Regions from separate parts of the Allobosea sp. GW821-FHT10B12 genome, predicted to be linked through region 3. Evidence: predicted binding sites of a transcription regulator. Region 3 holds the regulator's gene; each other region holds the start of a gene.

Region 1 (2,196 bases), on a different contig from region 3:
AAATTTCGGCTTGCTCGGCCACTTCCTCCCAGGATGGATTAGGGTTCGAGGGACGCAGCATTACATGCACTTCGGGCGGGAACAGCTTTTCGCCGAGCGCAATCTTCCATGGTTGCTGGCTCGGGTTATCCCTGTGCGTCGTCAGCCAATAATCATATGCGTGCTGGGCGATGTCGTGAGCCTCGCGTTCCGTGAGCGTGCGGGGACCGGCCCGGAGGTTTGCCCACCGCTCCTCGATGGCGCAGAGCATGGCGAGATGCTTGCGTTTCGCCTCCGCGGGATCGCGCGTGCCGAGGCTCTGCTTCTCCTCGCGCTTGCCGACGAGCTTCTGCAAATCGTCCGGGACGCGCTTGCGGAGCCAGTAGATGCCGGTCTTCGGATGCTTCCAGGGGCGAGACATTGCGAGAGCCATTGTGTACCACCCGTGTGTACCACTCGGGCGGCTGCAAGTTCTTGATTTGCCTAAGCTCTCTGGAAAATCAACCCCTTACGGGATCGATGGCGGACAGGGCGGGATTCGAACCCGCGATACGGTTTCCCGTATACACACTTTCCAGGCGTGCGCCTTCAACCACTCGGCCACCTGTCCGGCGCGCTGCTTATGGCGTCCATGCGCGCGACTTTCAAGGCCTAAAGCCGAGGCCGCTCAGGCTTGCACGCAATTGTCCTTTGTCGTTGCAATATCGGGGGGCAGGGGACACATCCGGGTTCCTCGGCACGAGAGCGGCTCAAAAGGGCCGCGTCGGGGCCGGACGTCGCGGGGATCGGGGGACGAATTGCGCTTTCTCGTCAGGATGCCGGGCTATCTCCTCGTCGCGGGCGGCTTCGTCGCGCTGCTCACCGACGGGGCGCGCTCAATCGCCAATTCGTTCCTACGCTTTACACCGCTCGGCGAGACCTTGCTGACCGTCTTCGGTGAGCGCTTCCGCCTGTTGCAGCCCGCCGTCGAGCGCAATCTCCATCCCATGCTCTGGGATCCGGTGCTGGTCCATGTGCTGCAGGTGCCGACAGCCGCGGCCGGCTTGCTGCTGGGCTTCCTCCTGCTCTGGCTCGGCGCGGCGCCCAAGCCCGAGATCGGCATCGTCACGCGGCGATGAAGCGTCCCGCGCTTGAGCGCAGCCGGCAAGGGGGCCGGCGCCGATTTGGCGCGATCGAGTGCGGCCTCGCCAGTTCACATCTCCGCACAGAAGTTCCCGATATGTTCTTGCAACCCTGACGCGCTTCCGTTAGCGTCATCGCGCGGGGTTGGGGTGCGCTTGCATGGTGACGCGGGTCGCGACGGTAGCGTTCGAGGGCATCGAGGCGCGCGCCGTCGACGTCCAGGTCCAGGTCACGCCGGGCGGCGTCGCCTTCATCCTGGTCGGCCTGCCCGACAAGGCGGTCGGCGAGAGCAAGGAACGGGTCCGCGCCGCGCTGATCGCCTCCGGGCTGGCGCTGCCGGCCAAGCGCATCACCGTCAACCTCGCCCCGGCCGACCTGCCCAAGGAAGGCAGCCATTACGATCTGCCGATCGCGCTCGGCGTGATGGCGGCGATCGGCGCGATCCCGGCCGACGCGCTCGCCGGCTATACCGTGCTCGGCGAACTTGCTCTCGATGGCTCGATCACGCCGGTCGCCGGCGTGCTGCCGGCAGCGATCGCGGCCTATGGCCGAGGGCAGGGGCTGATCTGCCCGGCGGCGAGCGGGCCTGAAGCGGCCTGGGCGGCACGTGATCTCGACATTCTCGCGCCCCGCTCGCTGATCCAGCTCGCCAACCATTTCAAGGGCACGCAGGTGATGGCGCGGCCCGAGCCCGCCGTCGCCCGCCAGAGCGGGCCGCTGCCGGATCTGCGCGACATCAAGGGCCAGGAAAGTGCCAAGCGGGTGCTCGAGATCGCCGCCGCCGGTGGCCACAACCTCCTGATGAACGGTCCGCCCGGCGCCGGCAAATCGATGCTGGCGAGCCGTCTGCCCTCGATCCTGCCACCGCTCGACCCGCGCGAACTGCTCGAGGTCTCGATGGTGCTCTCGGTCGCTGGTCATCTCGCCGGCGGCGAACTGACCGACCGGCGCCCTTTCCGCGCACCGCATCATTCGGCCTCGATGGCGGCGCTGGTCGGCGGCGGCCTGCAGGCGAAGCCCGGCGAGATCTCGCTCGCTCATCACGGTGTGCTCTTCCTCGACGAGTTGCCGGAGTTCCAGGCGCAGGCTCTCGAT
Region 2 (2,196 bases), on a different contig from region 3:
GCCCGCCGACGCAGGAGCAGCGCAAATCGGCAGGTCCGCCGCAGGACGAGATGGGCAAGTTCGTTTCGGCCGTGCTGGCGCAGAACGAGGACATCTGGGGCAAGGTGCTGCCGCAGCAGGCCAACCGCAAATACGTGCCGCCGAAGCTGGTGCTGTTCAGCGGCGTCGACCGCTCGGGCTGCGGCACGGCGCAGGCGGCGATGGGGCCGTTCTATTGCCCCAACGACCAGCGGGTCTATCTCGACCTCTCCTTCTTCAACGAGATGCAGCGCAAGCTCGGCGGCGGTGGCGATTTCGCCTATGCCTATGTCGTCGGCCACGAGGTCGGCCACCACATCCAGAATCTGCTCGGCATCCTGCCGAAGGTGAACGAATTGCGTCAGCGGGTTTCCGAGCGCGAATCGAACCAGCTTTCTGTGCGCGTCGAATTGCAGGCCGACTGCTTCGCCGGTGTCTGGGCCCACAACATCCAGGCAATGGATCGGATCGAGCCCGGCGACATCGACGAGGCGCTGCGCTCCGCCTCGGCGATCGGCGACGACAAATTGCAGCAGCAGGGCCGCGGCGTCGTCGTGCCGGATTCCTTCACCCACGGCTCGTCGGCGCAGCGCACGCGCTGGTTCAACACCGGCTTCAAATCCGGCTCGATGCAGAGCTGCGACACCTTCCGCACCAACCAGCTCTGAGTTTCAGAGCACGGCGCGCTCGCGGCGGACCGTGAGCCGGCGCGGCGCGCGTGCCAGCCGGCCGGAGAGGATCTGCTTCTTCGGCGCGAGCAGCCCCGCCCTGACGCCGCGGGAGCGCAGCGAAACCGCGCCCCATTCGCGCAAGGCCGCGGCCATGCCGCGCAGCGGCATCAGAGCCGGCCTTGCCGCTGCCGTCAGCAGATGCCGCTCGATGCTCGGCGTCCACGCTGGCTCCGGCAGATCGCCGGCCTCGAGCAGGATCACCCAGTCGCCGCGCGCCTCTGCGACCCCGGACGACCAGGCCTCGCCGTTCTTCACCCTGACATAGCTGGCGCCAGTCTCGTCGGCGAGGCGGGCGATCGCGGCATCGTCGCCATCGTCGATCACCACGGCATGGCCGATCACGCCCTTGGCGACAGCCGGAATCAGCACGGACAAGGTCGCGGCAAGCGCCTCGGCGTCACGATTGGCCCGGATGACGGCGGTGATCATGGGCACCCAGCTTATGACGCAGTGCAACATGTCGCAATCCTGTCACTTGCCTTTTGTTCCCTTTATGTTCACATTCCTTGGTCTCGGAACCACCGATTCCGCCGGGAGACGAAACCATGCTGCAGGCCAGGCCCTCAGCCAGGACGCAACCGCTCAAGCGCCGCGACAGCGAGCCGGGCACGGTGTCCGCTCCGGTGCGGCTCGCGCCGGTCGATCCGCTCGCCCATGTCGGCAGCCAGATCGACCCGGAGCGACGGCGCGGACGCGGCGCGACGATCAATCCCGGCGGCCGCTATGAAGCCGAGCAGCGCATCAGCGAGGATGACGGCTGGGGCTCGCTCGGCGAATTGCCGCCGTTCAAGACCGAGGTCTCGGTCGAAAAGCCGCGGACGATCATTACACGCAATGACTCCCCGGATATTTCGTTCGATCGCTCGATCAACCCCTATCGCGGCTGCGAGCACGGCTGCGTCTATTGCTTCGCGCGGCCGAGCCATGCCTATCTCGGCCTCTCGCCCGGGCTCGACTTCGAGAGCAAGCTGACCGCCAAGCCCGATGCGGCGCTGCTGCTGGAGAAGGAGCTCTCGTCCCCGAGCTACCAGCCGCGCACCATCGCGATCGGCACCAATACCGACGCCTACCAGCCGATCGAGAAGAAGCTCCGGATCATGCGCGGGATTCTCGAGGTGCTGGCGAAGTTCAACCACCCGGTCGGCATCGTCACCAAATCGGCGCTGGTGCAGCGCGACATCGACATCCTCGCGCCGATGGCGGCGAAGGGGCTGGTCAAGGTCGCGCTCTCGGTGACGACGCTCGATCCCAAGCTTTCCCGCAACATGGAGCCCCGCGCCGCCGCGCCCGCCAAGCGCATCGAGACGATCCGCAAGCTCTCGGAGGCCGGCATCCCGGTGACGGTACTGGTCGCGCCGATCGTGCCGGCGATCAACGAGCACGAGATCGAGCGCATCCTGGATGCCGCCAAGGCCGCGGGTGCGCGCGAGGCCGGTTACGTGCTGCT
Region 3 (2,196 bases):
ATTGGCGCTGCCCTTCGTTTCGCTGATCGTGATGCCGGCCGCTGTCTTCGGCGTACTCGCCTATCCGTTCGGGCTGGACTGGCCGGCCTGGGCGCTGATGGGCTGGGCCTCCGGCCTCGTGCTCCAGCTTGCCCATTGGGTCGCCGGCATCGAACGCTCGACTGTCGTGCTGCCCGCCTTCGGCCCGCTCGCCCTGATCCTGTTCTCGCTGTCGCTGCTCTGGCTGACCTTGTGGACGACGGCGCTACGTTTCCTCGCTGCGGTGCCTCTGGTCGGCGGGCTGGCGCTGGCCTCGGCTCCGTCGCGACCGGACATCATGATCGAGCGCGACGGCTCGGGCGTATTGGTCCGTGGGCCGGACGGGAAGATGGTACTGGCCGGCAAGCCGAGCCGTTTCGTGCTGACGCAATGGCTCCATGCCGACGGCGATTCGCGCTCGCCCGACGATGCGGCGCTCCGCAACGGCGTCGCCTGCGATGCGCGCGGCTGCGTCATCCGCCTGCCGGATGGCCGCAGCGTCGCCTATACCCGCGACCGCATCGCTTTGGTCGAAGACTGCCTGCGCGCCGATCTGGTGGTGACATCGCTTTATTGGAGCGCGCCCTGCGCGGCGCGATTGATCGACCGCAGCGCACTGATCCGCGACGGTGCGACCGCCTATCATGCTGCCCGCGGCGGCTGGCGTGCGCTAACGGCCGACGAGGCGACCCGCCTGCGTCCCTGGACCCGTGCACGGCCAGAGACAAGGCCAGTGCCCGAACCTGCCCCTGCGCCGACCTCCGCGGCAGCGGAGCCGGCGCAGGATCCGGACGTGCTTCAGTAGCGCCGCATCAGATTGACGAGACGGCCCTGGATCTTGACCCGGTCTGGGCCGAGCACGCGCGTCTCATAGGCCGGGTTGGCGGCTTCGAGCGCGATCGAGGAGCCGCGCTTGCGCAGGCGCTTCAGCGTCGCCTCCTCGTCGTCGATCAGGGCGACGATGATGTCACCGGTATTGGCGGTGTCCTGCTTGCGGATCACGACGGTGTCGCCGTCGAGGATGCCGGCCTCGATCATCGAATCGCCGCGGACTTCGAGGGCGTAATGCTCGCCGCCGCCGAGCATGTCGGCTGGCATCGAGACGCTATGACTGCGATCCTGGATCGCCGAGATCGGCGTACCGGCGGCGATGCGGCCCATGACCGGGATCGAGACGGTCGAACGCCCGCTCTCCTCGGCGGCCGGCGGACGCGGCTTCGTCAGATTGACTGCCGGCGCCTGAGCAGGTGGCGTCTGGCCGAGCCCGCCCTGGACGACCGAAGGGCTGAAGCGGCCGCGTTGCGCCTGCGGCCCGCCGATCCCGTCAGGCATCTTGATGACTTCGAGGGCGCGCGCCCGGTTCGGAAGCCGGCGAATGAAGCCGCGCTCCTCCAGCGCCATGATCAACCGGTGGATGCCGGATTTGGAGCGCAGGTCGAGCGCATCCTTCATCTCGTCGAAGGATGGCGGCACGCCGGATTCGCGCAGGCGTTCATGGATGAAGCGAAGCAGTTCGAACTGTTTGCGTGTCAGCATGATCGCGCCGTCCGCCTCTCGGGCTAGAATCGAAACAAAGCACGAACACCATACTCGTTCGCCTTGTGTTCCGCAAGGCGCATCCTGCCGCAAGGTGAACAGATCAGCGCAGCCGGATGATGCGGCAGAGCTCGCCGGCCTTGGCCGGCTCGGCGAAGGCGGGGCGGATCACCAGCGCCTCGGCTCGCGACAGGTTCGCCAGCATCGAGGAATCCTGCTTGGCGAAGGGCCTGACGCGCCGCTCGCCGTCGGTGGTCTCGACGGTGGCGCGCAGATAATCCTGGCGCTCGTCATTGGCCGGCAAATCCACAGAGAGGATAGCAGGCTCGCTGCGGTCGCGCTCGGGATCGTCGATGCCGAGCAGAGCCTCGACCAGCGGCATCGCGAAGAGATGCCCACAGACGATCGAGGAGACCGGGTTACCGGGCAGGCCGAGCGCGACCATTTCGCCCAGCCGGCCCATCATCATCGGCTTGCCGGGGCGCATCGCGATCTTCCAGAAGCCGAGTTCCATGCCTTGCGCCTTCAGCGCGGCCTGGACGAGATCGTGCTCGCCGACCGAGGCGCCGCCGAGGGTGATCAGGACGTCGGCACCGGCTTTGCGCGCCGCTTCGATCTTGGCGGCGAGATCGGGATGATCGT
Region 4 (2,196 bases), on a different contig from region 3:
CGCCGCCTTCCCGAATCTGCGGGCCGAGATCGACGGCTCGCAGATGCAGGATGCAGTGCCGACGCTGGCCGTGCTCGCCGCCTTCAACCGCACGCCGGTGCGTTTCACCGGCATCGCCAATCTGCGCGTGAAGGAATGCGACCGGGTCGCGGCCTTGTCGCAGGGCCTGTCGCGGATCCGCGAGGGGCTCGGCACGGAGGAGGGCGACGACCTGCTGGTCGCCTCCGATCCGGGACTGGCCGGCCAGACGCTGCCGGCCGAGATCGACACCTTCGCCGATCACCGTATCGCCATGAGCTTCGCGCTTGCAGGGCTGAAGATCGGCGGCGTCACCATCCTCGATCCAGGCTGCGTCGCGAAGACCTATCCGGACTACTGGCGCGCGCTCGGCTCGCTCGGCGTGCGCTTCGAGGGCGAGGTGCCTTAAGAACTGGCGCTACCGTCATTCCGGGGCAGGCCGCAGGCCTGAGCCCGGAAGCCAGAAACGAAGAAGCGGCCGAAAGGAGCTTTCGGCCGCAACACTATCCCGATAATTGGCAACGGTTCTTGATTCCGGGCTCTTCGCTGCGCGAAGCCCCGGAATGACAGGTATGAAACCCGCTCAGAAGTCCTAGAACGGGATGTCGTCGTCGAGATGGCTCGACGAGCGCGAGCCGCTGCTGCTGCCGCCGCTCGCCATCGCCGGCTGGCGCGAGCCGCCGCCGACCGGGCTCGAGCGGCCGAAGGAGCCGCCCGAAGAACCCTCGTCGCCATAGCCGCCACCGCTGCCGCCGCCGAACTCGTCGCCGCCCTGGCCGCGGCTGTCGAGGATGGTGAGCTCGCCGCGGAAGCGCTGCAGCACGATCTCGGTCGTGTACTTCTCGACGCCCTGCTGATCCTGCCATTTGCGGGTCTGCAGCTGGCCCTCGATGTAAACCTTCGAGCCTTTCTTCAGATACTGCTCGGCGACCTTGGCGAGGTTCTCGTTGAAGATCACCACGGAGTGCCACTCGGTGCGCTCCTTGCGCTCGCCCGACTGCTTGTCGCGCCAGGTCTCCGAAGTGGCGATCCGCAGATTGACCACCGGCTCGCCGCTGCCGAGGCGCCGCACCTCGGGGTCGCGCCCGAGATTGCCGACCAGGATGACCTTGTTGACGCTACCAGCCATGACAGGCTCCACTTCCTGCGCACTTCACCACAAAACCGGCCGATCGACCGGAGCCGGACCCTAGCCGGCCATGCGGCCACTATCAACGATGTTCCTGTTTTGTTCAAGGGCTTTTCCGCGGCTTGTCCCCGACAAAAATGCGAACTGACGAAAGCCTGCCGGGAGAGCAGCGCAACCGGTAGAGGGAGGGCTGGCAGCGAGGCTCGGCCGGCCGGCGCAGCAGCCTCAATAGCCGAACTGCTCGCGCAGGATGCGCTCGTCCAGGCTGTGGCCGGGATCGTGCAGCATGACGAGGTCGAGCGAGCGGTCGATCGCGATCTGCACCGAGATGACATTGTCGATCTGGGTATGGTCGGCGACGGCGCTGACCGGGCGCTTCTCGGCCTCCAGCACCGCGATCGTCACCCTGGCATGGTCGGGCAGGAGGGCCCCGCGCCAGCGCCGCGGCCGGAACGGCGAGAGCGGGGTCAGCGCCAGCAATGGCGCGTCGAGCGGCAGGATCGGGCCGTTGGCGGAGAGGTTGTAGGCGGTCGAGCCGGCCGGGGTCGCGAGCAGCACGCCATCTGCAACGAGTTCGGACAGGCGCACCTGCCCGTCGACCGAGATGCGCAGCTTCGCCGCCTGATAGGAGCGGCGCAGCAGCGAGACCTCGTTGATCGCGCGCGCCTCGACGCGCTTGCCGTTGCAGTCGACCGCGGTCATCGCCAGCGGATGGACGACGCTGCGCTGCGCCGCCTCGAGCTTCTGGCGCAGGCCCCGCTCGCGGAACTCGTTCATCAGGAAGCCGACCGAGCCACGATTCATGCCGTAGATCGGCTTGGCGGTGCCCATGAAGCGATGCAGTGTCTGCAGCATCAGCCCGTCGCCGCCGAGCGCGACGATCACCTCGGCCTGCGCCGGGTCGGCGTCGCCATAGCGTTCGACCAGCTTGGCGCGCGCGGCCTGAGCCTCGGGCGTCTCGCTGGCGACGAAGGAGATGGCGGCGAAACGCTCGGTCATCGCTGGTATCCGGTCGGCATAGTCCTAGCGGTCTAGCACGGCCCCGGACA

What was found. The regulator LexA, encoded in region 3, represses DNA repair genes until DNA is damaged. The targets are predictions, from matches to a motif close to TGTTCNNNNTGTGTTCNG.
Region 1: AC07O0_RS18805 (YifB family Mg chelatase-like AAA ATPase) is a predicted target of LexA. The motif match lies at 1,189-1,206, and genes of this name have one in related genera.
Region 2: AC07O0_RS02470 (PA0069 family radical SAM protein) is a predicted target of LexA. The motif match lies at 1,233-1,250, and genes of this name have one in related genera.
Region 4: ssb (single-stranded DNA-binding protein) is a predicted target of LexA. The motif match lies at 1,237-1,254, and genes of this name have one in related genera.

The regions. Positions count from the first base shown of each region.
Region 1 covers NZ_JBWKNL010000005.1:238,814-241,009, reverse strand. Annotated here, with positions in the region: gene AC07O0_RS18820 (DUF6538 domain-containing protein) at 1-400, opposite strand, end outside; tRNA gene AC07O0_RS18815 (tRNA-Ser) at 500-589, opposite strand; gene AC07O0_RS18810 (hypothetical protein) at 777-1,097, shown strand; gene AC07O0_RS18805 (YifB family Mg chelatase-like AAA ATPase) at 1,261-2,196, shown strand, end outside.
Region 2 covers NZ_JBWKNL010000001.1:512,778-514,973, reverse strand. Annotated here, with positions in the region: gene ypfJ (KPN_02809 family neutral zinc metallopeptidase) at 1-686, shown strand, start outside; gene AC07O0_RS02475 (hypothetical protein) at 690-1,178, opposite strand; gene AC07O0_RS02470 (PA0069 family radical SAM protein) at 1,295-2,196, shown strand, end outside.
Region 3 covers NZ_JBWKNL010000002.1:406,138-408,333, forward strand. Annotated here, with positions in the region: gene AC07O0_RS07235 (ComEC/Rec2 family competence protein) at 1-823, shown strand, start outside; gene lexA (transcriptional repressor LexA) at 817-1,554, opposite strand; gene AC07O0_RS07245 (molybdopterin molybdotransferase MoeA) at 1,658-2,196, opposite strand, start outside.
Region 4 covers NZ_JBWKNL010000008.1:4,092-6,287, reverse strand. Annotated here, with positions in the region: gene aroA (3-phosphoshikimate 1-carboxyvinyltransferase) at 1-427, shown strand, start outside; gene ssb (single-stranded DNA-binding protein) at 611-1,147, opposite strand; gene AC07O0_RS23720 (NAD kinase) at 1,373-2,146, opposite strand.